DNA from 3 places in the Staphylococcus sp. FSL K6-0223 genome. Region 2 is predicted to be linked to each of the others. Evidence: riboswitches for the same ligand, from Rfam matches in the RefSeq annotation. Region 2 holds a riboswitch; each other region holds the start of a gene.
What was found. A riboswitch is a leader RNA that binds a small molecule or an ion and turns the genes downstream of it on or off. The one in region 2 is predicted to bind S-adenosylmethionine.
Positions count from the first base shown of each region.

Region 1 (8,495 bases), on a different contig from region 2:
GGATGCTTTAGAAGATATGACTAAAAATGCTGAATCAATTTTAGAAGAATTAGGATTACCATATCGTCGAGTTATCTTATGTACAGGCGACATTGGCTTCAGCGCTAGTAAAACATATGACCTAGAAGTATGGTTACCAAGTTACAATGACTATAAAGAAATTAGTTCTTGCTCAAACTGTACTGATTTCCAAGCACGTCGTGCTAACATTCGCTTTAAACGTGATAACTCAGCTAAACCAGAATTAGCTCATACATTAAATGGTAGTGGTTTAGCCGTAGGTCGTACATTTGCAGCTATCGTTGAAAATTATCAAAATGAAGACGGTACAATCACAATTCCTGAAGCATTAGTTCCATTCATGGGTGGAAAAACTAAAATTTCTAAACCTACAAAATAATAACTTAAAAATAGGCTGAATAATTACTACAATACAACGATGAATGACTCAATTAATTATTTGAACTGTCGACATGATCTTAACGATTTTGTCGACAGTTTTTTTTGTTGAACAGGGTAGGGGAAGAGAAATAATTCAACTTCAAATCTTCAAAAATGAGAGGGATGTCTAAAAGAAGAAACAAAATTCTGAAATTTTATAATCGTTGTATTTACAACGATTTGACTATGAGGTTTGTCTTACGTCACACAAACCGAAGTCTAAAAATATTGAACAACTTTTCCAAATATAATAGACTTATTTTACTATTTTAGAAAGTGGAATGGAGGCTGATCAAATGACCCATCTTTCATTTAAGCAAGGGGTAAAAGAATGTATTCCTACTTTATTTGGATATGCAGGAGTAGGTTTATCATTTGGTATCGTAGCAGCCTCTCAAAACTTTAGTATCTTAGAAATTATTTTATTATGTCTCATTATTTACGCCGGTGCCGCACAATTTATTGTTTGCGCTTTAGCGATTACAGGTACTCCAATATCTGCTATCGTTCTAACCACACTTATCGTTAACTCACGTATGTTTCTATTAAGTATGACTTTGGCGCCTAATTATAAACAATATGGATTATGGAATAGGGTAGGTCTCGGTACATTATTAACCGATGAAACCTTCGGAGTTGCTATTACGCCATATATTAAAGGTGAAAAGATTAATGATCGTTGGCTTCATGGTCTTAATATCACAGCATATCTTTTTTGGACTATTTCGTGTGTGGCCGGCGCCCTTTTCGGCAAATATATTTCTAATCCTAATGCACTTGGATTAGACTATGCGATTACTGCAATGTTCATTTTCTTAGGTATATCTCAATTTGAGTCAGTGAAGAAATCAAGATTTCGTATATATATAATTTTAATTATCTGTGTAATCACAATGATGCTTCTTTTAAGTTTAGTGATGCCTTCATATGTAGCAATATTAATAGCCGCAACATTCGCTGCAGCCTTAGGGGTGGTGATGGATAAATGACAACAGATTTACACACACTGATACTTATTATTTTATGTGGAATTGTAACGTTACTCATTCGAATTATTCCCTTTATGATGATATCTAGAGTTCATTTACCTGAAATTGTCGTTAAATGGCTTTCATTTATTCCTATCACATTATTTACCGCACTTGTCATTGATGGCGTCATACAACAACACGATAACGCCTTTGGATATACGCTCAATTTGTCATATATTATTGCGACTATACCAACAGTACTCCTTGCCATTTTCACACGTAGCCTTACTATCACAATAATTGGAGGTATTATTACTATCGCTTGTTTACGTTTAATTTTTTAACTCCTGAAAATGACAGCAAAGTATTGAAGTCATAAACCATTTTAGTTAAAATTATATTAATTAGAAAATTCAGACTATTTAAGATTGAAACTTATTCAACATCAATATACAAATTAATTCATCAAATCTTATTTCGAGAAGCTGAGGGAATTGGCCCGACGATGCTTCAGCAACCGACTAATGATAGCACGGTGCTACAACCAACGAGAATCTCGAATGATAAGTACTGACCAGCTTCCTACTTTTTCATTTGAGTAGGAAGCTTTTTTGTAAGAGGAGGTAGCGTTAACGATGACGAATTACAGAGTAGATACGTTAGAATTAGGGACATTTACAACTGAATCAGGAGAAACCATTAATAATTTAAAATTACGCTATGAACACGTTGGATATAAAGGTCAACCATTAGTTGTTGTTTGTCACGCATTAACAGGTAATCACTTAACTTATGGAACAGACGAGAAACATGGATGGTGGCGTGAAATTATAGATGGTGGTTATATTCCACGTCATGATTATCAATTTCTAACTTTCAACGTTATTGGTAGTCCCTTTGGTTCAAGTTCAAAACTTAATGACCCTAATTTTCCACAACATCTTACATTAAGAGATATTGTTAAGGCGATTGAAAAAGGAATCAAAGCACTTGGCTTCAAGAAGGTAAACATCCTAATTGGAGCAAGTCTAGGTGGTATGCAAGCAATGGAATTGCTGTATAATAATCAATTTCAAATCGACAAAGCCATTATTCTCGCAGCAACTGGTAAAACGTCATCGTACAGTCGTGCTTTCAACGAGATCGCCCGACAAGCAATTCATCTTGGTGGGAAGGAAGGCTTAAGTATCGCTCGACAACTAGGCTTCTTAACATACCGTTCCTCTAAAAGTTATGACCAACGTTTTACGCCAGATGAAGTTGTAACATATCAACAGTATCAAGGTAATAAATTTAAGAAAAACTTTGACTTACAATGTTATTTAACACTGCTCGACGTCTTAGATAGTCACAATATTGATAGAGGACGAGATGATGTTGATGAAGTCTATCAATCTTTAGATACAAAGGTTCTAACGATGGGGTTTATAGATGATTTACTTTATCCAGATGATCAAGTAAGAGCAGTCGGAGAGAGATTTAAATATCATCGCCATTTCTTTGTGCCAGATAATGTAGGACATGACGGCTTCCTTCTAAACTTTAACGATTGGGCTCCAAACCTCTACCATTTCTTGAACTTAAAACAATTTAAAAGGAAATAAACACAGCTATTTTAGACATACTAAACTTTGGCTAAGCAAAGTAAGTATGTCTTTAGCATAAATGCTACTAATTAATGACGAAGTCACTGGTGTTTTAAAGGATTACAATCGCTGATGCGATTGCATAATAGGTGCTAACATTTGATACTCCAAACTTTTAAAGGATTACAATCGTTAATCACGATTGCATAAGTGCTACTAATTAATGACGAAGTCATTATTGTTTTAGAGGATTACAATCGCTAATGCGATTGCATAATAGGTGCTAACATTTGATACTCATCAAATGAAGCACCTATAATTGTTAATTTTGGGCAAAGAGGTTAAAATAGAAGTTATAGTCAAAAAGTATGGGAGTGGCGTGTGTGTTTTCAAAAATACAACCTAAAGCAACTATTATTGCAACTATTTCATTACTGATAGTCGCTTTAGTAACACATGTATTACCTATTCTCGGCTTAATTTTATGTTTATTTGCAACGATTCCTGGCATCGTGCTATGGAACCGCTCTGTACAATCATTTGGAATTAGCGCTTTAGTAACAGTGATTCTAACAACGTTATTAGGTAATACATTTGTCTTAAGTATGATGGTACTTATCTTAATTTTAAGTTTTATCATCGGTCAATTACTTAAGGAAAGAACTTCAAAAGAAAGAATTCTTTATGTTTCAACGGCTTCATTAAGTTTAATAACATTGATTGGATTCATGTTATTACAAACATTCGAAAAAATTCCAAAAGCAGCCGTATTAATTAAGCCATTTAAAGATGCGATGCATGATGCCATCTTAACAAGTGGATTAGATTCTAACTATAGACAGATTCTTGAGGAAGGTTTCCGACAATCAACGGTCCAACTCCCTAGTTATCTTATTATAGTCATTTTCCTTTTAATCTTAATTAATCTGATTATTACATTTCCTATCTTACGTAAGTTTAAGGTCGCAACTCCGATCTTTAAGCCATTATTCGCATGGCAAATGAATCGTGTACTATTATGGATTTATCTTATAGTTCTTATTTGTGTAATGTTTGCGAACCAACCAAGTATATTCCAAAGTATCGTCTTGAACTTTGAGGTTGTGTTATCATTAGTGATGTATATCCAAGGTTTAAGCGTTATACATTTCTTCGGTAAAGCTAAGAGATGGCCGAATGCTGTAACGATTTTATTAATGGTAGTGGGGACACTACTTACACCGATGACACATATCGTTGGTTTACTTGGAGTTATTGATTTATGTATTAATTTAAAACGAATTATTAAAAAATGATTATTAACTAAGTGATTAGAGGTGGAAGAATGAACCGTCAATCCACTAAAAAAGCATTGCTCATACCTTTTATACTAATGGTACTTACAGCCATTGCATTAGTCATCGTATGGTTTATTTTCAACCAAATCGTCGCTGGCATTGCTGCAGCAATCCTCGTCGTGATGATTATCATTAGTGGCGTGTTATTGAGACAAGCTTTTCTTAAAATGGATAATTATGTGGATGATTTAAGTGGTCACATCTCGGCAAGTAGCAATAAAGCAATCAAACATTTGCCGATTGGGATGATTGTGTTAGATGAAGATAACCACATTGAATGGATGAACCAATTCATGACAGAACACGTTGAAACCAATGTGATTTCTGAAAATGTAAACGAAGTCTTTCCTAACATATTGAAACAATTAGAAAAAGTACAAGAAGTAGAAATTGAACATAACAATTATCATTACCATGTGCGATATTCAGAGAATGAACATTGTTTATATTTCTTTGATATCACAGAAAGCGTACATACCAATGAGTTGTATGAAGATTCAAAGCCAATTATCGCAACGTTGTTCTTAGACAACTATGACGAGATTACGCAGAATATGAACGATACACAACGTTCAGAAATCAACTCAATGGTTACACGTGTCATTAGCAGATGGGCACAAGAATACAATATTTATTTCAAACGTTATAATTCTGATCAATTCGTTGCATATCTTAACCAAAAGATATTAGCAGAACTTGAAGATTCAAACTTTGAAATTTTAAGTCAGTTGAGAGAGAAAAGTGTTGGTTACCGTGCACAACTCACTTTAAGTATCGGTGTCGGTGAAGGTACAGAGAACCTTATTGACCTAGGGGATTTATCACAATCTGGTTTAGACTTAGCACTCGGTCGAGGAGGCGACCAAGTTGCCATTAAAAATATGAATGGTAACGTTCGCTTCTACGGTGGTAAGACTGACCCTATGGAGAAACGTACGCGTGTACGTGCCCGAGTAATTTCTCACGCACTTAAAGACATCTTAACTGAAGGCGACAAGGTAATTATTATGGGACATAAACGCCCTGATTTAGATGCAATTGGTGCAGCAATTGGTGTCTCACGTTTTGCATTAATGAATAATTTAGAAGCCTTTGTCGTTCTCAATGATTCAGATATTGATCCGACTTTACGTCGTGTCATGGACGAAATTGATAAGAAACCAGAATTGAAAGAACGCTTTGTCACATCAGATGAAGCTTGGGATATGATGACGTCTAAGACGACAGTCGTTGTCGTGGATACGCACAAGCCTGAAATGGTCTTAGATGAAAATGTCTTAAATAAAGCAAACCGTAAAGTCGTTATTGACCACCACAGACGTGGCGAAAGCTTTATTTCAAACCCACTATTGGTATATATGGAACCATATGCAAGTTCAACTGCAGAGCTTGTTACTGAATTATTAGAATATCAACCAACTGAACAAAGATTGACACGTTTAGAATCAACAGTCATGTATGCAGGTATTATAGTAGATACGAGAAACTTCACACTAAGAACAGGTTCAAGAACATTTGATGCTGCAAGTTATTTACGTGCACATGGTGCGGATACAATCTTAACGCAACACTTCTTAAAAGATGATGTAGATACTTACATTAATCGTTCAGAACTCATTAGAACGGTTCAATTACAAGACCATGGCGTAGCAATCGCTCATGGTTCAAATGATAAAATCTACCATCCTGTTACGGTTGCACAAGCAGCCGACGAGTTGTTAAGTTTAGAAGGTATCGAGGCATCTTATGTTGTGGCTAAACGTGAAGATAACCTCATTGGTATCTCTGCACGTTCACTAGGTTCTATCAACGTTCAATTAACGATGGAAGCATTAGGTGGTGGTGGACACCTTACAAATGCAGCCACACAAATTAAAGGTGTCACTATAGAAGAGGCTATAGAACAATTACAGCAAGCAATTACAGAACAAATGAGTAGGAGTGAAGACGCATGAAAGTAATTTTCAAACAAGATGTTAAAGGTAAAGGTAAAAAAGGCGAAGTAAAAGACGTACCAGTAGGTTACGCAAACAACTTCTTACTTAAAAACAACTATGCTGTAGAAGCAACTCCTGGTAACTTAAAACAATTAGAACAACAAAATAAACGTGCTGAAGCAGACAGACAACAAGAAATCGATGATGCGAAAGCACTTAAAGAAAAATTAGAAAACATCGAAGTTGAAGTATCAGCTAAAACAGGTGAAGGCGGTAAATTGTTTGGTTCAATCAGTACTAAACAAATTGCCGAAGCATTAAATAAACAACATGATATTAAAATTGATAAACGCAAAATGGACTTACCACATGGTATCCACGCGTTAGGTTATACAAATGTGCCAGTTAAATTAGATAAAGAAGTAGAAGGTACAATTAGAGTACACACAGTAGAACAGTAATTTCGAAAATAACAAAGATGGATTGAAATAAGAGGTGTAAAGCAAACAATGGATGGAATGTATGAGCAAAATCAAATGCCGCATAGCAATGAAGCTGAACAATCTGTCTTAGGTGCCATTATTATAGATCCAGAATTGATTAATACAACTCAGGAAGTCCTCCTTCCTGAGTCGTTTTATAGAGGCGCCCATCAACATATCTTCCGAGCAATGATGCATCTTAATGAAGATAACAAAGAAATCGACGTTGTCACACTTATGGATCAACTATCTAGTGATGGAAGCTTAAGTGAAGCGGGTGGCCCTCAATATCTCGCAGAGCTATCGACTAACGTTCCAACAACGCGAAACGTTCAATATTATACAGATATCGTCTTTAAACACGCGTTAAAACGTAAGTTAATTCAAACGGCAGATAGTATTGCAAATGATGGCTATAATGATGAATTAGAACTAGATACAATCCTAAGTGATGCCGAAAGACGTATCCTTGAACTTTCTTCTACAAGAGAAAGTGACGGGTTTAAAGATATTAGAGATGTCTTAGGACAAGTGTATGAGACTGCCGAAGAACTCGACCAAAATAGTGGTCAAACGCCTGGTATTCCAACAGGTTATAGAGATCTCGACCAAATGACTGCTGGGTTTAACCGTAATGATTTAATCATCTTAGCGGCCCGTCCTTCCGTAGGTAAGACTGCCTTCGCTCTTAATATCGCTCAAAAAGTTGCGACACATGAAGATATGTTTACAGTAGGCATATTCTCGCTTGAGATGGGTGCAGACCAGTTAGCAACGCGTATGATTTGTAGTTCAGGTAACGTAGATTCAAACCGCTTAAGAACTGGTACGATGACAGAAGAAGACTGGAGTCGTTTTACGATTGCAGTTGGTAAATTATCAAAAACTAAGATTTTTATCGATGATACACCAGGTATTCGTATTAATGACTTACGATCTAAATGTCGCCGTCTTAAACAAGAACACGGCTTAGATATGATAGTGATTGACTATCTACAATTAATTCAAGGTAGCGGTTCTCGATTCTCAGACAACCGTCAACAAGAAGTATCAGAAATCTCACGTACACTTAAAGCCATTGCACGTGAACTAGAATGCCCAGTTATCGCACTGAGTCAGCTTTCACGTGGTGTTGAACAACGTCAGGATAAACGTCCAATGATGAGTGATATTCGTGAATCTGGTTCTATCGAGCAAGACGCTGATATCGTTGCTTTCTTATACCGTGATGATTACTACAATCGTGGCGAAGATGAAGATGATGACGATGATGCAGGCTTTGAGCCACAAACGAATGATGATAACGGTGAAATTGAAATCATAATTGCTAAACAACGTAACGGCCCAACAGGAACTGTGAAACTTCATTTCATGAAACAATATAATAAATTTACAGACATTGATTATGCTCATGCAGAAATGACATAAAATTTATTTTTTCCGTACAATAAACTTATTTTTATTTTTATTGTACGGTTTTTATTTTGTTTTCATTCTTTGCAATCACTTGAAGTATGTATATCATTTTCCGGAAAATGAACTCAAAAGAACTGATACCACAACGATGAAACTGTATAAAAAGCAAAAACAAGATGAATCAATTGCAAACAACCTAAACAAATTTAATGTTCGATTTTTATTTGCAATCTTATAGGCATATTGGTAGAATATCTAATGGTTAAACGAGAAAAACTTGGAGGTGCTCTTATGTCATCAATCGTAGTAGTTGGGACACAATGGG
Region 1 is NZ_JBBOYX010000004.1:262,412-270,906, reverse strand. It holds gene serS (serine--tRNA ligase) at 1-400, shown strand, start outside; gene MHI13_RS22050 (AzlC family ABC transporter permease) at 738-1,430, shown strand; gene MHI13_RS22045 (AzlD domain-containing protein) at 1,427-1,756, shown strand; SAM riboswitch class I at 1,882-1,982, shown strand; gene metX (homoserine O-acetyltransferase MetX) at 2,048-3,016, shown strand; gene MHI13_RS22035 (YybS family protein) at 3,367-4,293, shown strand; gene MHI13_RS22030 (DHH family phosphoesterase) at 4,323-6,290, shown strand; gene rplI (50S ribosomal protein L9) at 6,287-6,733, shown strand; gene dnaB (replicative DNA helicase) at 6,782-8,182, shown strand; gene MHI13_RS22015 (adenylosuccinate synthase) at 8,462-8,495, shown strand, end outside.
Region 1: another riboswitch for S-adenosylmethionine. It lies ahead of metX (homoserine O-acetyltransferase MetX); the one in region 2 lies ahead of metK (methionine adenosyltransferase).

Region 2 (8,495 bases):
TCAGGAATTTCACGTACTGCTTCTTCTGCAAAAGCTTTATAATCTGTTACACCTGCTTTTGCCATTAAGCTAGGATTTGTTGTAAAACCATCTACTTCTTTATTTTTGTATGCAGCTTTCATTTGTTCGATATCTGCACCATCAGCAAATACGTCTACATTTAATTGAGTCATAAAATCTTCCCTTCTCATTTATATTACGAATATAGCTTGCTTTATGAAAAGACACCATATGTATGATTATTTTTTTATGTACAGGATGTTTTACTATTTCGTTATGTTATTTATATCATGCTTTTTTTGTGTATGCGAATGTTTTGCTTTTAATTTTCTGAAAATTAAAACCATATGATAAAGGTACTATTAAAAATGAAATTAAATATGGTAATATTATTTAATGGTATAAATCGGAGGTATATTATGTCTAAATCAAAAAAATATTTTTATATATCAGTTATTCTTTTAATTATTAGCTTTTATTTTAATACATTTAATCCTTTATTAAGCATTCAATTTAAATCAATAAAAAATTTATTAATTGCATGTAGTATTGTAAATGTTGTCATCCTTATGGCTTCAATTATATTTTCTGATAAAGCAATTAAACATTTAAATTATAAAAATAAAGATTGGATTAAGACCGCTTCTAACATATTACCTTATCTCATATTGGTAGTAATTTTGTTCCATATTTTTGCTTCTATTACAACGTTTGGCATTTTTTCATAATCAAATACGCATAAAATAATATATAAAGGTGAGTATGTTATGCAATATATAACCGTGTTTATAGGTGGTATGTTGGGCGCTTTATTAAGATTTTTGTTTTCCTTTATGAATCAAAGTAACACCTTTCCAATTGGCACATTGATAGCTAACCTGTCAGGTGCTTTTCTTATGGGTTATCTATCTGTAGTAATGATTAAATTATTTAAAGATCATCCTAAAATTAAAAAAGGTATTACAACTGGTTTTTTAGGCGCTTTAACAACATTTTCAACATTTCAATTTGAGTTAGTCACATTACTTTACAGCCATCATATTATCTTAGCTTTGGTTTATGCATTTATAAGTTATTGCTTTGGTGTTATCTTGTGCTGGATAGGTATGACATTAGGAGGTCTTACATCTTGATACAAGCTCTTTTAATTATGATTGGCGGTGGTTTAGGCGCTGTCGTTAGAGCATGGCTAACTGATGTCACTAAATCCAAATGGTCTACTTCAATACCTATTGCTACTTTAATCGTCAACTGGATTGGAAGTTTTCTCATTGGTTTAACAACTGGCCTCTCTATTCACTTAAACTGGATACATATGTTTTTTATTACTGGATTTTTAGGAGGTTTAACGACATTTTCAACCATGTCTTATGAGCTTGCGCAATGTCTAACACCGTCTTTTAAACTTTTTAAATTTATGATGTATTCTCTATTGCAATTTGTTATAGGATTTATTGCTTGTTGGATTGGTTTTATAATATAACAAAAGAGTGAACTGTGTAGTAAATTAACCTACAAGTTCACTCTTTTTTAATTAAATTTATTGACCTTCAAATGTATCTGGATCAGGTCCTATACGTTGATCTTTATTTAAATCATCAATTCGTTTCATTTGCTCTGCTGATAATTCAAAATCAAATACATCTATATTTTCTTCAATTCTGCTTGATGTAACTGATTTGGGAATAACGACGACGTTATGTTGCATATTCCATTTAATAATAACTTGTGCTGCTGATTTATTAACTTCTTTACCAATTTCATTTAACGTTTCATCGTTTAAAATTTGAGCATTCATAAATGGTGACCAAGATTCCATATAAATATTTTGAGCTTCTAAATATTTTCTAAGTTTTTCTTGAGTAAAGTATGGATGAAATTCTACTTGGTTAATGACTGGTTTAATTGACACTTGTGCTAATAATGCTTCAAAATGATCTGGATTAAAATTACTAACTCCAATGTTTTTAACTTTATTATCTTTATATAAATCTTCCATACCTTTCCATGTATCAATCATTATGGCTTCATTTGTCCCTGGCCAATGTACTAAGTATAAATCTAAATAATCTAACCCAAGTTTTTGGATACTAGTTTCGTAGGCTTGAGCCACATTTTTACGTCCGAAATCTTCGAAAAATAATTTTGATGTTACGAAAATATCTTCTCTATTTAAACCTGTTGATTCTAATCCTTCTTTGATACCTTGGCCTACTTGTTCTTCATTTCCATATACTTTAGCAGTATCTATGCTACGATACCCAGATTCAATAGCATGTTTAACTGCTTCTTTACAAGTATCGTCATTTTCTACTCGAAATGTTCCAAGTCCTAACATTGGCATTTGATTTCCATTATAGAATTCAATATAGTCCATCTTACTTCCTCCTTTAAAAATAACTATTCTGTATATACCCTAAAAGTATATTTATGAACATCGCTTATAATAAAAAAGTACCATCAAAATTTAAAATTTTGATGGTAGCCTCTCTTAGTTAAATGATTCAATTTTATCCATAATATTTTGTAATTCATCGACATTATATTGAATACGTCCATGGAATACAAATTTGTTAAAGAATTCGTCAAGTTGTTCAGGACCAACTAAAACCTTAACACTTGAACTTTGTGCATAGTTTGAAATCGTTACGTCTTTATCATGTTTAGGATTAAAATATAAAATTGATGTTGGCGTATATTTAAGTCCTAATTCTGTTTGTAAATCTGTAGCCAACTTCTCAATTGCAGAAAGTTGATCAGAATAATTAATAAATGATAGTTTCGAATGATTATCTTCATGTTGATCAAGAACTAACGTTTGAGGCGCTTGTGTATTTAAATCAAGTGTATCAAATACTTGCTTCAGCATTGGTAATTCTTGAAATTGTGCGCCACTAATTCCATTATAAACATGACCTTTTAATAATTGTGAATCAATGATATATAAACCAGTTCTAGTAAGCACAAGATGGCTAATACGTTGAATATTATTAAACTCATTACTTGGTAAAAAAATATTAGCCATTATATGCATATCTTCACGTCTAATACGTTTTTCTTTAACTAAACGGTCTCTAATACCAATGAGTCTCATATCAGTCACGTATTCACTTTTATTTTTAGAAAATAATTTCAAAGCATCAATTTCACGTTCTTTTCCATTAACTGTAGCTTCAAATTCTTCTTTTTGTTTCGTTACTTGTTTTTTATTTTCAATACGTTCTTTTTCAAGTGCTTCCTCATGTGAAGATTTGAGTTGTTGCTCCTTGAGATTGTACTCTTCATTCGCTTTGTGTTTCATATTATTTTTACTTTTCAAAGCAACTAAAAATAGAATAAAACATATAATCGCTATGATTATCGCTGCAATTAAACCAATCTCAACCGGTCCAAATGAATTCATTAGATAACGCTCCTTTTAAACTGTCAATATCTATCTATTATAATAGAAATAGACGATAATTTCGAGGTTTAACCTAATTAACTGCTATATATCCTATGTTATTTTTGAACGGCATCTTTTAGGACATTCACTTTATCTAATTTTTCCCATGGTAACAATACATCAGTACGACCAAAATGTCCGTATGCAGCTGTTTGTTTGTAAATAGGATGTTTTAAGTCAAGCATTTTAATGATACCTGCTGGTCTTAAATCAAAATGTTTTCTTACCGCTTCAACTAATTGTCCTTCAGAAACTTTACCTGTTTTAAATGTATCAATAGCAATAGATACAGGTTCTGCTACACCAATTGCATAAGCTAATTGCACTTCACATTGCTCAGCTAATCCAGCTGCTACAATATTTTTTGCAACATATCTCGCTGCATATGCCGCAGAGCGATCTACTTTTGTAGGATCTTTACCACTGAAACAGCCACCTCCATGACGAGCATAACCACCATATGTATCTACAATAATTTTTCTTCCAGTTAAACCAGCATCTCCTTGAGGACCCCCAATAACAAATCGACCAGTTGGATTAATAAAGAATTTAGTTTCATCATCAATTAAACCTTCAGGCACAGTCGGATAAATGACATGCTCTTTAATATCTTTTTGGATTTGTTCTAATTCAATGTCTTCAGCATGTTGAGAAGATACCACAATCGTGTCAATACGTTTAGGTTTATCATTTTCATCGTATTCTACTGTTACTTGAACTTTACCATCTGGACGTAAATAACCTAAGGTACCGTCTTTACGCACATCTGATAAGCGTTTCGCTAGTTGATGTGATAAAAAGATTGGAAGCGGCATATATGTTTCGGTTTCATTTGTTGCATAACCAAACATTAATCCTTGGTCTCCGGCACCTGTTGCTTCAATTTCTTCTTCAGATATATCATTGCGATACTCAAGTGCTTTATCTACACCTTGGGCAATATCAGGTGATTGTTCATCAATAGCTGTTAAAACAGCCATTGTTTGATAATCGTAACCATATTTAGCTCTTGTATAACCAATATTTTTGATTGTTTCTCGTACTACTTTAGGAATATCTACATATGTAGACGTTGAAATTTCACCAGAAATTAAAGCCATACCTGTTGTTACTGTTGTTTCACAAGCGACACGTGCATTAGGATCATCTTTTAAAATTTCATCTAAAATCGCATCAGATACTTGATCGGCGATTTTATCTGGATGCCCTTCTGTCACTGACTCTGATGTAAATAAACGTTTATTATAAGTCATGATTTGCTCCTTTTTTTAACTATATTTACGAAAATTCTCTTTTGACAATGAGCTTAAAATAAAAGAGCCTTCTCAACTACCTAGATAGAGAGAAGGCTCTTAAACGTCCATTCGCTCTTATCGTTCAGACAAATATTGCGTCTGCAAACGGTTTGGCACCTTTCTTTTAAAAAAAGAGGTTGCTGGGTTTCATTGGGTCCATGTCCCTCCACCACTCAGGATAAGAGAATCCGTTAAGACCTATACTACATAAATACTTTAAAATTGTCAATTTTGATTTTTAAATGTTCTTTTATTTACAATGGAATAATTAAATTATTATGTTATACTTTTTAATGTAAGGGCTTACACATATAAATGGATAGATATTTGGAGGGATGTTGTATGTCAATAGATACATACAGTGAAACACCTAAAATCAAACACTTATTAGAGAAGGAAACGACTTTATTTCAACTTTCTACTACTCAGCTTTATTACAAGATTTTAAATAATAATGAAGGTGAACTTACTGAACTTGGCGCAATTAATATGAGTACAGGTAAATATACTGGTCGTTCACCAAAAGATAAATTTATCGTTAACGAACCTTCATATCGAGACAATATTGATTGGGGAGACATTAATCAACCTATAGATGAAGACGTGTTTTTAAAATTATACAACAAAGTATTAGATTATTTAGATCAAAAAGATGAATTATACGTTTTTAACGGTTATGCCGGAAGTGATAAAGACTCACAATTAAAATTAAAAATTATCAATGAGCTTGCATGGCATAATTTATTTGCACAAAACATGTTTATCCGACCTGAATCTATTGAGGAAGCAAGTCATATTAAGCCAAATTTCACTATCGTTTCTGCCCCTCATTTTAAAGCCAATCCAGATGTTGACGGTACTCATTCTGAAACATTTATTATTGTTTCATTTAAATATAAAGTGATTTTAATTGGTGGTACTGAATACGCTGGAGAAATGAAAAAAGGTATCTTTTCAGTGATGAACTACTTATTACCTATGCAAGATATTATGAGTATGCATTGTTCTGCCAATGTTGGAGAAAAAGGTGATGTTGCTCTATTCTTTGGATTATCTGGTACAGGAAAAACAACATTATCAGCGACGCCAACTCGCAAATTAATTGGCGATGATGAACATGGCTGGAATAAAAATGGTATTTTTAACATTGAAGGTGGTTGCTATGCAAAAGCTATCCACTTATCTAAAGAAAAAGAACCTCAAATTTATAATGCCATTCAATATGGTACTATTCTTGAAAATACAATTGTTAATGAACGTGGCCATGTTGATTTTGATGATAATACGAACACAGAAAACACACGTGCTGCTTATCCAATTCATCATATCGATAATATCGTATTACCTTCTAAAGCTGCACACCCTAATACAATTATCTTCTTAACTGCAGATGCATTTGGTGTACTTCCACCTATTTCTAAATTATCTAAATCTCAGGCAATGTATCATTTCTTAAGTGGTTTTACGTCAAAATTAGCTGGCACAGAACGTGGCGTGACAGAACCTGAACCATCATTTTCAACATGCTTTGGCGCTCCATTTTTACCTTTGCATCCTACTAAATATGCGAATTTACTTGGTAAGTTAATTGATGACCATGATGTTGATGTATATCTAGTAAATACAGGATGGACTGGTGGAAAATATGGTGTTGGACGTCGTATCAGCTTATATTATACACGTTATATGGTAGATCAAGCTATTTCTGGCAAGCTAAAACAAGCTACATTTACTAAAGATGAAATATTTGGTTTAAGTATACCAACTGAAATGGAAGATGTGCCTAAGACTATTTTAAATCCAATCCATGCTTGGAATGATCCTGAGGCTTATCGTCATCAAGCTAATGACTTAAAACAACGTTTTGAAGAAAACTTCAAAACATTTGGAGATGAAGTAAAAGATATTGCTAAAGATGGTGGATTTAGTCATTAATAATATATCTAAACAAAAGACTTACATGATAACTGTTATAGTCATCTTTGTAAGTCTTGTTCTATATTATTCATCCATTGATGTATATAATCTAAAACTTCTTTCAATGCTTTCGGTCTTGGGACATGGCCTTCGTCAAGTTGATAAAATGTATCATGTTTGACCCCTTTACGTTCTAGTTGTTCTTGAAGAAAATACGCTTGATGTATACCCACTTGCCAATCTTTACCACCATGTACAATTAAAATAGGTGGACTGTTTTGATTCAACGTACGTATCGCATTTCTTTGTTCATATGCCTCTTTATCTTTTTTCGGATGACCTACCATACGTCTTAGCATTCCCCTTAAATCCACACGTTCTTCATACATTAAATGAACATCTGAAACGCCACCCCAAATAATATAACTATCAACTGGATCATCCTGAAATGATAATAAACCTTGAATTCCACCTCTTGAAAATCCAATCATATGGACGAAAGCTTGGGGATACTTATTTTTTAATAATCGAATAAGTACTGTTACATCATGTAAATCAGCATTACAAAATTCATCTTTTCCTTCACTACCATTACTTCCTCTATAATAGGGACCTATAACTAATGTATACGGATCAGAAAATTGCATGAGTCTTGAAGCTCTTACTCTACCAACTTGCCCTTTTCCACCACGTAAATACACTACAATTCGTTTAACATTATGATACGTTGGGATCATCTGTAACGCTTTTACATTTAATTCGTCTACTGTATAAGTTATTTCCTCAAATCGATGAGTGTTGGATTCAACAGGCATTGTTCTAATATTTGTAATACCCAAGATCTTTCACCCTTTCTAAACATTTTAAAATTGCTTCATCTTTAATTAAATAACTTTTTTGGTGCTCAGGAATCTCATTAACTAGATGAAATAATATAGGACCTTCTGTTTCCAAATAATCATGTTTATGTTCAATTGATTTCACTTTAATCACGTACACATCTTTTTTAAAAAGTGACTTATCAAAGGTATGAACTTGATATTGCGCGATATAATATAAGGCTTCTACCTTTCCACCTGTTTCTTCATAAAGTTCTCTAGCAATCGCTTGTTGACTAGTTTCATTAATTTCAACTTTACCTCCAGGGAACTCGATACCTCTTTTAGAGTGTTTAGTGAATAATAATTGATTTTGAAATATCGGAATAGCTAAAACGTGGTTTCCATTCGGTATATCGTTATCAGTTTTATATTGCATCGTGACTCGTCTATCATCTTGATCGATAAACTCCATATCACTCATCCCCCTCTTAAATATGATAAAATTATTTAATAATCAAATGTCTATAGGAGGTTTATTTATGCTTAAAAAATTATTTCTAAGCATCATTCGTATTTATCAGCGTTTCATCTCCCCTATGACACCACCAACATGTCGATTCTATCCTACTTGTTCTGAATATACTAAAGAAGCTATAGAAGTATATGGCGCATTTAAAGGTGGCTATATGGGAGTAAAACGTATTTTAAAATGCCATCCATTTCATGAAGGTGGATTTGATCCCGTACCTTTAAAAAAAGACAAACATACACATCATCATTCATAAACAGATAATGCATTTATATTAACTTTAGGGGGATTGAAATATATCAATCCTTCTTTTAATTTGCCTATGCCTTGTGTAAAGTCTGTTTCAAAATAATATCCATCTGGAGTAATATCTCCTGGATAAGACCCTTCTTTTGCTAATAAAGCAGTAAAATATCGACTAAGTCCATATTCATACATCCCACCAACGATCACTTTAATATCTTTCTCTTTTAATAAGTGAATGAGTT
Region 2 is NZ_JBBOYX010000001.1:963,164-971,658, reverse strand. It holds gene MHI13_RS04945 (transaldolase) at 1-173, opposite strand, end outside; gene MHI13_RS04940 (hypothetical protein) at 420-728, shown strand; gene crcB (fluoride efflux transporter CrcB) at 768-1,133, shown strand; gene MHI13_RS04930 (fluoride efflux transporter FluC) at 1,130-1,483, shown strand; gene MHI13_RS04925 (aldo/keto reductase) at 1,541-2,377, opposite strand; gene MHI13_RS04920 (NERD domain-containing protein) at 2,492-3,403, opposite strand; gene metK (methionine adenosyltransferase) at 3,502-4,698, opposite strand; SAM riboswitch class I at 4,813-4,925, opposite strand; gene pckA (phosphoenolpyruvate carboxykinase (ATP)) at 5,083-6,675, shown strand; gene MHI13_RS04905 (alpha/beta hydrolase family protein) at 6,717-7,496, opposite strand; gene ytkD (RNA deprotection pyrophosphohydrolase) at 7,477-7,950, opposite strand; gene yidD (membrane protein insertion efficiency factor YidD) at 8,018-8,263, shown strand; gene menC (o-succinylbenzoate synthase) at 8,254-8,495, opposite strand, start outside.

Region 3 (8,495 bases), on a different contig from region 2:
CCTGTAGGGATTAATACGCGTTCTAAGAAATGGTATAACCACACGCCAACGTATCCAGAAGCAATGATAAAATGCTGAATTGATGCAATTCCATGTTGAATTGTTGGCCAAACCACACATGTTATTGCTGCAATAGGTAACATTACAAAGAATGAAATGGTAACTACAAATGTGAGGCCTTGGAAAACCCCTAACATTTCTGGCAGTCTTTTACTATAGTATCGATTATGTATCCATGTAATAATCCCTGAAATAATAATAGCCCCTAAAATATTTGTATCTAACGTTTCTATCCCTGCTATAGCTTTTAATCCAGTGACGTTTTCTACGCCTTTTTTTAAGTTAGCACCAAAAGTATGAGGCCATTGCGTTAGAATCGCGTTAATAAATGTGTTAAACATTAAATAACCCATCAACGCGGCTAATGCTGCATGCCCTGGTGCTTTTTTAGCTAGAGATAGAGGTAAACCCACAACAAAGACGATTTCCATGTGATTAAAGATGACCCATCCGCCTGACTCTATCACTGACCAGAATTTGAACCAGAATGTATGCTGATCCGCTAAACCACCCATGATTGTTGGATTTTTGAAAAGTGTCGCAAACCCAAGTACGATACCAAAGAAAGCAAACATCAACACTGGCACGATCATCGCACTACCGAATCGTTTGATAGCATTCATAATTAAAACCTCCACATCCCAATCTATTTCTCACTATCATTTACTTATATGTTTATTAGTAAGTGTTAGTATCTCTAAATAAGTTAATTTCAATATATAGTAAACGCTTACATAATAACAACGACGTTGACGCATTTTGAAACTATTTTGTATAATCAGATTATATTTTCATTGAACGGAAATTTTTTCATACAAAATAATGAGGTGCTTAAATGATACTAGATGAACGTGTGAACACTCATTTCGATAAATTGAATGATAATGATATACAAATCGCAAGTTATGTTAATACACATATAGAAGAATGTAAAAATATGAAAATTCAAGATTTAGCTGTACATACGCATGCATCAAATGCCACTATCCACCGTTTTACACGTAAACTAGGATTTGATGGCTACAGTGATTTTAAATCATTTTTGAAATTTGAAAATGAAAAAAAGAATCAGCTTCCTTCTGATTCAATGGAACAATTTAAACAAGAAATAGCAAATACCTTTAGTTATTTAGATCGCATTGATTATCAATTATTAACGAATAAAATGCATGAAGCCACTACGATTTATCTTTACGGAACAGGACGCGCTCAAATGAATGTGGCTGAAGAAGCACAACGTATTTTACTTACAATGCATAAAAACATTATAATCCTACATGATGTTCATGAATTAAAAATGGTGTTAAATAAAACTGTTCCAGAGGATTTATTCTTTATTATTTCATTATCTGGCGAAACATATCAATTGACCGAAGTTACACAGCTTCTTCAATTAAGACAGAAATATTTTATCTCAGTAACAACGATGAAAGATAACTCACTCGCTCAACAAGCAAACTATAATATATATGTATCAAGTAATACATTTTATTTAAATGACGGTACCGATTATTCAAGCTTTATTAGTTACCATATCTTTTTTGAAACACTTTTAAGAAAATATAATGAACGTAAAGAAAAAAATGAATTATTATAAATAAAACGCAAGCATTATTTGTAACACCTAGGGGCTACTCATTTAATGCTTGCGATTGTTTTTAATTATGCTGTTGTTCTTCTAGTTCTTCTAATATATGTTGCATTTGATCAATCATTAATTCAAAACCATGCGCAGTTGAATCATGATATTCTTTCTTCTTCTGTTTGTACTCCAACGCAGTTAAACGTCTTTCCTTTTCAACTAATGAGCGGTAGTAAAACAACATTTGAGTACCACCATTTTCACGTTCAAAGAATTCTACTTCTATGACATCCTCTTCGGCGCTTAAACCAGGCATACCTATTGTCATTTTAATGTATTCATCCATTACAAGCTCTTCGTATTTACCTTCGATAACATTTTGCTTCCCATTTCTACTATCTACTATACGATATGTACCGCCTTCTTGGACATCCGCTTCAAAAGTCTTATTTGTACGTGGTGTTGTCATGAACCATTGTTTAAGAATCTCCACTTTTGTCCATGCTTCATAAACAACTTCTGGAGTAAATTTTAGTAAACGTTCGATGTCGATTTCTACGTGTTCATTCTCTACATTATATTTTGCCACTCTCTTTCACCTACTTTCACTCTTATTTCTATTTTAACGTATTTAAGCTATGTCACAAACTCTGAAAGCTCTGAAAAAGTTAAAAGGAAGCTAAAATCTAATTGAGTAGCTTCCTTTTAATTTATATTTATTTTTGAGGTTTATCTTTTAAACGAGGGACTCTCAAAATAATAGCCACTAAACCACAGATTCCTAATAAAATTGGATAGATACTATATGGAACAAGTAAGAATGGAGAAATACCAGCAACACCAGCTGCTGAAATAACTTGAGGACTATATGGGAGTAACCCTTGGAAACATCCTCCGAATATATCTAATATACTAGCTGACTTACGCGGATCGACATCATACTCATCAGCAATATTCTTGGCTAAAGGTCCTGCCATAATAATAGAAATTGTATTATTAGCAGTAGATATATCCGCGGCACTTACTAAACTGGCAATACCTAATTCTGCACCGCGTTTAGATTTAACTCTAGCACGTACAAACTGTAGTAACCAATCTATGCCACCATTATGTTGAATGATACCTACAAGGCCACCAATCAGTAATGCTATCATTGCAATATCTTCCATTCCAATTATACCTTTAGATACGGCACTGAGAAGTCCTTTCCAACCAAAGGAACCATCAATCAATCCTATTAAACCTGCTAAGGCTGTGCCACCAATGAGTACAATGATGACGTTTACCCCTACAAGTGCGAGTATCAGTACTAATAAATATGGAATAACTTTAATTAAGTTATAATCATAACTTTTGGCATGATCGATTGAAATACCATTCGTTAAGAAAAATAAAATTATAATCGTTAAAATAGCACCTGGTAAAACGATTTTAAAATTAACTCTAAACTTGTCATTCATCTTAGTCTTTTGAGTTCTTACTGCAGCAATGGTAGTGTCCGAAATCATTGACAGATTATCACCAAACATTGCACCACCGACTACCGTAGCCATAGCTAAAGCTGCGGGCACATGTGTTGCTTGTGCGAATCCAAATCCTACTGGGGCTATCGCTGCAACAGTCCCAACTGATGTCCCCATCGAAATAGACACGAACATACAAATAACAAATAGGCCTACAATGATTAAATTTTGAGGAATCAATGATAAACCTAAATTAACAGTTGATGTAACACCACCCATTTTTTCAGCAGTAGTTGAAAACGCACCTGCCAAGATAAAAATTAACATCATCAAGATAATGTTCGAATGTCCAGCACCTTTAGTAAATACTTCTACCTTCTTGGCAAAAGATTCTTTTCTATTCATAAGTAAGGCAACGATTACTGTAATTGTAATTGCAACATTTAAAGGCATAGTTGTAAAATCTCCTGAAATAATTCCTACACCTAAAAAGAGTAATACAAATAGGAGTAATGGGAGCAGGGCCCACGCGTTACCTTTCTTTACTTTCTCCATAAATTTGACCTACTTTCCATAAAAATAGGAGCGAAACAGAAATTTCATTCTCAATGAATCATTTCTTCATTCCGCTCCGGCAAGTGACTTTATTTGTAAACTAACCCAAGTGTGTATCAATAGAGTCAACTCATGCCAACAAGTGATTAAAAGATATGTTATTTCACCATTTATACTCTGTTGGCATAGCATTTCAGCTTATCTTCTAACCTTAGCGGTTACTGGAATTGGCACATGATAAAATGTTGCCGAAGCTTCCTAGGGCCAGTCCCTCCACTTCTCTCGATAAGTTATTCGAATTGTGTCTAACGTTACAAGATAATTATAGACACGTCAATACATAAAGTTTATTGTATTTTAAAATTATTCTTCAATCTGTGTAGTGAAAAATTTCTCATAAATCGTGATTGCTAAAGCAACAACAATTAATAATACAATAGCTACACCAAAAACAATCCACCATTTCAAATAAAGACTTATAAATATGAGTAAAATGCTTATAATTGTTAAACATAAAGATACCCTTTTGAAAATTTTTTCAGTTCTAACCGATACAATTTTATATTCACTCATTTCGTCGCCATGAAGAAATTTACCATTTTTTGCTTCACTAATTTTAAGCTTCACTTCAAGGACGTAAGCAATACTTCCAGAACAAATAATGATTAGTAGCATCGTAACATTTGAAAAAGGTTGTGTAATAATCCAACTGAACATTCCAAAATAAGCAAGTGCAGAAACAATTGCTAAAATATAATCAATCATAGGATTAAACCAAGTTATACCTTTTTTTACATTCTCGTTAACTAAATAAACATTAACTGCAGAAATATATGTACAAATAATCACAGCTATAGCTAATATTACTATTAGATTATGATGGCACAATATTAGTGACGGTAAAGCTAAAGCAATTAAGATATTAGGTAACCATCTGATTAAAAAATTCTTCATTTTATAATCACCTTTATTCTATATTTCACCAATCACATACATCTTACATGAAAGCTTCAACTATTATCAAATCACCATTTAATATGGTGCAAACTTTCTACTCTCACACTAAAAAATGGGAACTCAGTCGAGTCCCCATCACCTTAAAATAATCAATATATAATTTGTCTATTAAAAGTAAATCAATTGTTAGTCGATTTGCGTACCACCTGTTACACCAAAGACTTGGCCAGTAGTATAACTTGAATCTTCTGAAGCAAGTAAAACGTAAGTACCTGATAATTCAACTGGTTGACCGGCACGACCCAGTGGCGTTTGTTGTCCAAATGTAGGAATTGCACTTTGAGGTTGACCTCCAGTAATTTGAAGCGGTGACCAGAATGGCCCAGGAGCAACACAATTCACTCGAATACCTTTCGCACCAAGTTCTTCAGAGAAACTTTTCGTTAATGAAATAATTGCTGCTTTAGAAGCTGCGTAATCATGTAAAATTGGACTCGGATTATATCCTTGAACGGAAGACGTCGTCGTAATTGATGCGCCAGGTTTTAAATATTCTAACGCTTTTTGAACTGTCCAGAATACTGGATATACATTCGTTTCAAACGTCTCTGCGAAAGCTTCAGTATTAAATCCGTGAATATCATCATGATATTGTTGATGGCCGGCAACTAACGTTACATTATCTAAACCGCCTAACTCATTATAAGCCGTTTCTACCATATCATAGTTAAACTGTTCATCCCTTAAATCCCCAGGAATAAGAATAGCTTTCTGACCAGCATCCTCAATCACTTGTTTTACTTCTTGTGCGTCTTCTTCTTCACTCGGCAAATAGTTAATAGCCACATCTGCACCTTCTTTTGCATAAGCGATTGCAGCTGCACGTCCAATTGCTGAATCTCCTCCAGTCACTAACATCTTATAGCCTTTTAATCTTTCATGACCTTTGTAAGATGTTTCACCACAATCAGGTTGAGGTGTCATTTTCGATTGTAGACCTGGTAACTCTTGTTCTTGTTGTTCATAATCAGACGTTTTAAATTTATTTCTAGGATCTTGTGCTGACATCATTCATCATCTCCATATTTAAGATTTAATATTATTTACCCATCATAAAGCATATTTTAATCATCATTTTATCTCTGAAAATGAATTCAATAGCACTTTAAATAGCTACACGGCAACTATTGCCGTATAGATTAACCATTCAATAACTTTTTAACGAGCGTTACAAAATACGTTGGCACTTTCTCTAAAATACGTTCATCTGGGTCATATTTAGGATGATGCAAATCATATTTACTATTTGAGCCAATGATAGCAAAGACACCAGGATAATCTTTCGTATAACCTGAGAAATCTTCACCAATCGTTAGTGGTTCTTCCATCATTTGAACGTTGTAACCTACTTCCTTAGCTGCTTCAATTGCTTGTTGGGTAAGTGTTTCATCATTTACGACAGCACCCGGTAATTGTGTATATTCGAATTTAATATCTACATTAAATGCTTGAGATAACCCATCTGAAATTTCTTTCATACGTTGCTTTATAAGTTGACGTTTTTTAGAATCAAATGAACGAACAGTACCTTGAATATAAGCTTGATCAGCGATGACATTCCATGTATTCCCACATGACACTTCCCCTATCGTAACGACCGCACTATCAAATGCTGATAAATTACGACTCACAATAGATTGTAGGCTGTTAATCAGTTGACCTACTACAATGACCGGATCATTTCCTTGTTCTGGTTTCGATGCATGAGCACCTTTTCCTTGAATATGAAACTCAAAACGATCTACAGCGGAAGTGATTACACCACTTTTAATCGCGAATTCACCAATGTCTAGTGAAGGATAATTATGAAAACCTAAGACTGCTTTAACGTTTTTAAGTACTCCAGTTTCACTTAACCTAATTGCACCATGACCTAATTCTTCAGAAGCTTGAAACAATATTCTCACTCGTCCACTTAATTCGTTTTCAAGCTCTTTAAGTTGAGTTGCTACGCCTAAAATACTTGCCATATGGATATCATGACCACATGCATGCATTACTCCTTCATTTGTAGATGTAAACTCGTGCACAACTTGTTCGTTTATCGGTAATGCATCAATATCAGTTCTTACTGCAATCACCGGTTCACCTCTACCTATTTCAGCCACTAAACCCGTTTCTAAAGGTACATCTAAAATGGTTATATCAAAACTTTCAAGTATACGTTTAAGTCGCTTTGTAGTTTCATACTCTTTATCGGAAAGCTCTGGGAATTGATGAAATGTACGTCTCCAATTAACATAATCTGAATAATTTGGCATAAGCTATTCAGTCCCTTCTTTTTTAAAAAATAAGCGTAAAATGTAGTAAAATAACGTGCCTGCAATAACACCAATAGCTAAATTATTAGTAATTAAAATTAAAATCATCGTTAATCCCATAACCAATCCACGTTTAACTGGTGCACCTTTAATATGTTGAAAAGTGCGTCTATCAAAGGTATTAAAAGAAATAGTAATGAGTACCGAAGCGAGTACCACCATTGGTATTAAACCAACAAGTTGTCCTAAGACGAACACACATAATAATAAGAAAATACCGGTAGTGAGCGTCGCTACTCGTGTTCTTGCTCCCATACGATAATTAAATTTCGATTGTCCAACTAAACCGCTTGAACCATATCCTCCGAATAAACCAACGATAATATTTGATAACCCTTGTCCTACAATCTCTCTGTCTTTATTAGTTGGATGTTGTGAAATCATATTCATCATATCATTTGTTAAGTTGGTTTGGATTACTGAAATAACGGACATTGTGAAAGCATATTTTAAAGCAATGAAGAAAGCACTCAGTTCAAACATTTCTTGAGGTATATGAATCGATGGCATTGAAAAGTGTATATCCGCCATATCATGTACGTATTGCAAATTCGGATGAATAAGCCATGTCGCAAATGTTAATACGATAATAGTAATCAGCGGTGCCGGAATTACTTTAATTGTTCTAGATGAAATAAAAATAATTATAAAAGTGAGTGCACTTACCACATAAGTTGCTATTGAGATACCAAATATATACTTCATTTGTGTCCACAATAATAGAAGTCCCAAGGCGTTCATAAACCCTATCACAACAGTATTAGGTATGAGTTTTAATATTTTATCAATATGGCATAAACCATATATAAATAAAATCATTCCCATGAGTATGGTTGCAAGAGCCAAATAATGAACCCCATATTGTTCTACTAAAGGCCCACCTATGATAGAAATACCACTACTTGGTCCTGAAACCATTGCTAACCTTTTACCGAACAAAGAAATGAGACACATCATTAAACCACAACTCATCAGTCCTAACGTTGGCTTAATATGTACTATAAAAGAAAAAGCAATAGCTACTGGTAATAGTGCTAATGCCATGAGTATACCTGCTAAAATATTTTGACCATAATGACCTTTCCATTCCTCTATATAAGCAATTTTATGCAACTCGGTCATTAATACATCCCCTTTTTGCTAAGCTTTAGAGGCTTCATTTCAAACTATTAAACCTCTCATATCGATATAAGTATAATCTTTATTTTCACTTTTTCACTATATTATAAACCTCTCGTTTAAATATAAAAAGGCGAGCCCTCAAAGGACTCGCTAAAGACTATAAACGAACGCTTTAACTCTTATTGATAACATAACCGCCTAGCTCATTTACAAGTAACTGATTTACTTTAATCTAACTTAAATTCATTATCCACGATAACTTTACCATCTTTAATCACTTTTTGAGCGTGATTAATACCGAAATGATATGGGATATACTCATGGTTTGGCGCATCCCAAATTACAATATTTGCTTGGTCCCCTTGATTAATCGTA
Region 3 is NZ_JBBOYX010000003.1:379,809-388,303, forward strand. It holds gene MHI13_RS19195 (alpha-glucoside-specific PTS transporter subunit IIBC) at 1-683, opposite strand, end outside; gene MHI13_RS19200 (MurR/RpiR family transcriptional regulator) at 896-1,657, shown strand; gene MHI13_RS19205 (SRPBCC family protein) at 1,719-2,231, opposite strand; gene MHI13_RS19210 (Na+/H+ antiporter NhaC family protein) at 2,359-3,660, opposite strand; SAM riboswitch class I at 3,856-3,952, opposite strand; gene MHI13_RS19215 (hypothetical protein) at 4,024-4,614, opposite strand; gene MHI13_RS19220 (SDR family oxidoreductase) at 4,804-5,685, opposite strand; gene MHI13_RS19225 (amidohydrolase) at 5,817-6,938, opposite strand; gene MHI13_RS19230 (SulP family inorganic anion transporter) at 6,942-8,120, opposite strand; gene hutI (imidazolonepropionase) at 8,348-8,495, opposite strand, start outside.
Region 3: another riboswitch for S-adenosylmethionine. It lies ahead of MHI13_RS19210 (Na+/H+ antiporter NhaC family protein); the one in region 2 lies ahead of metK (methionine adenosyltransferase).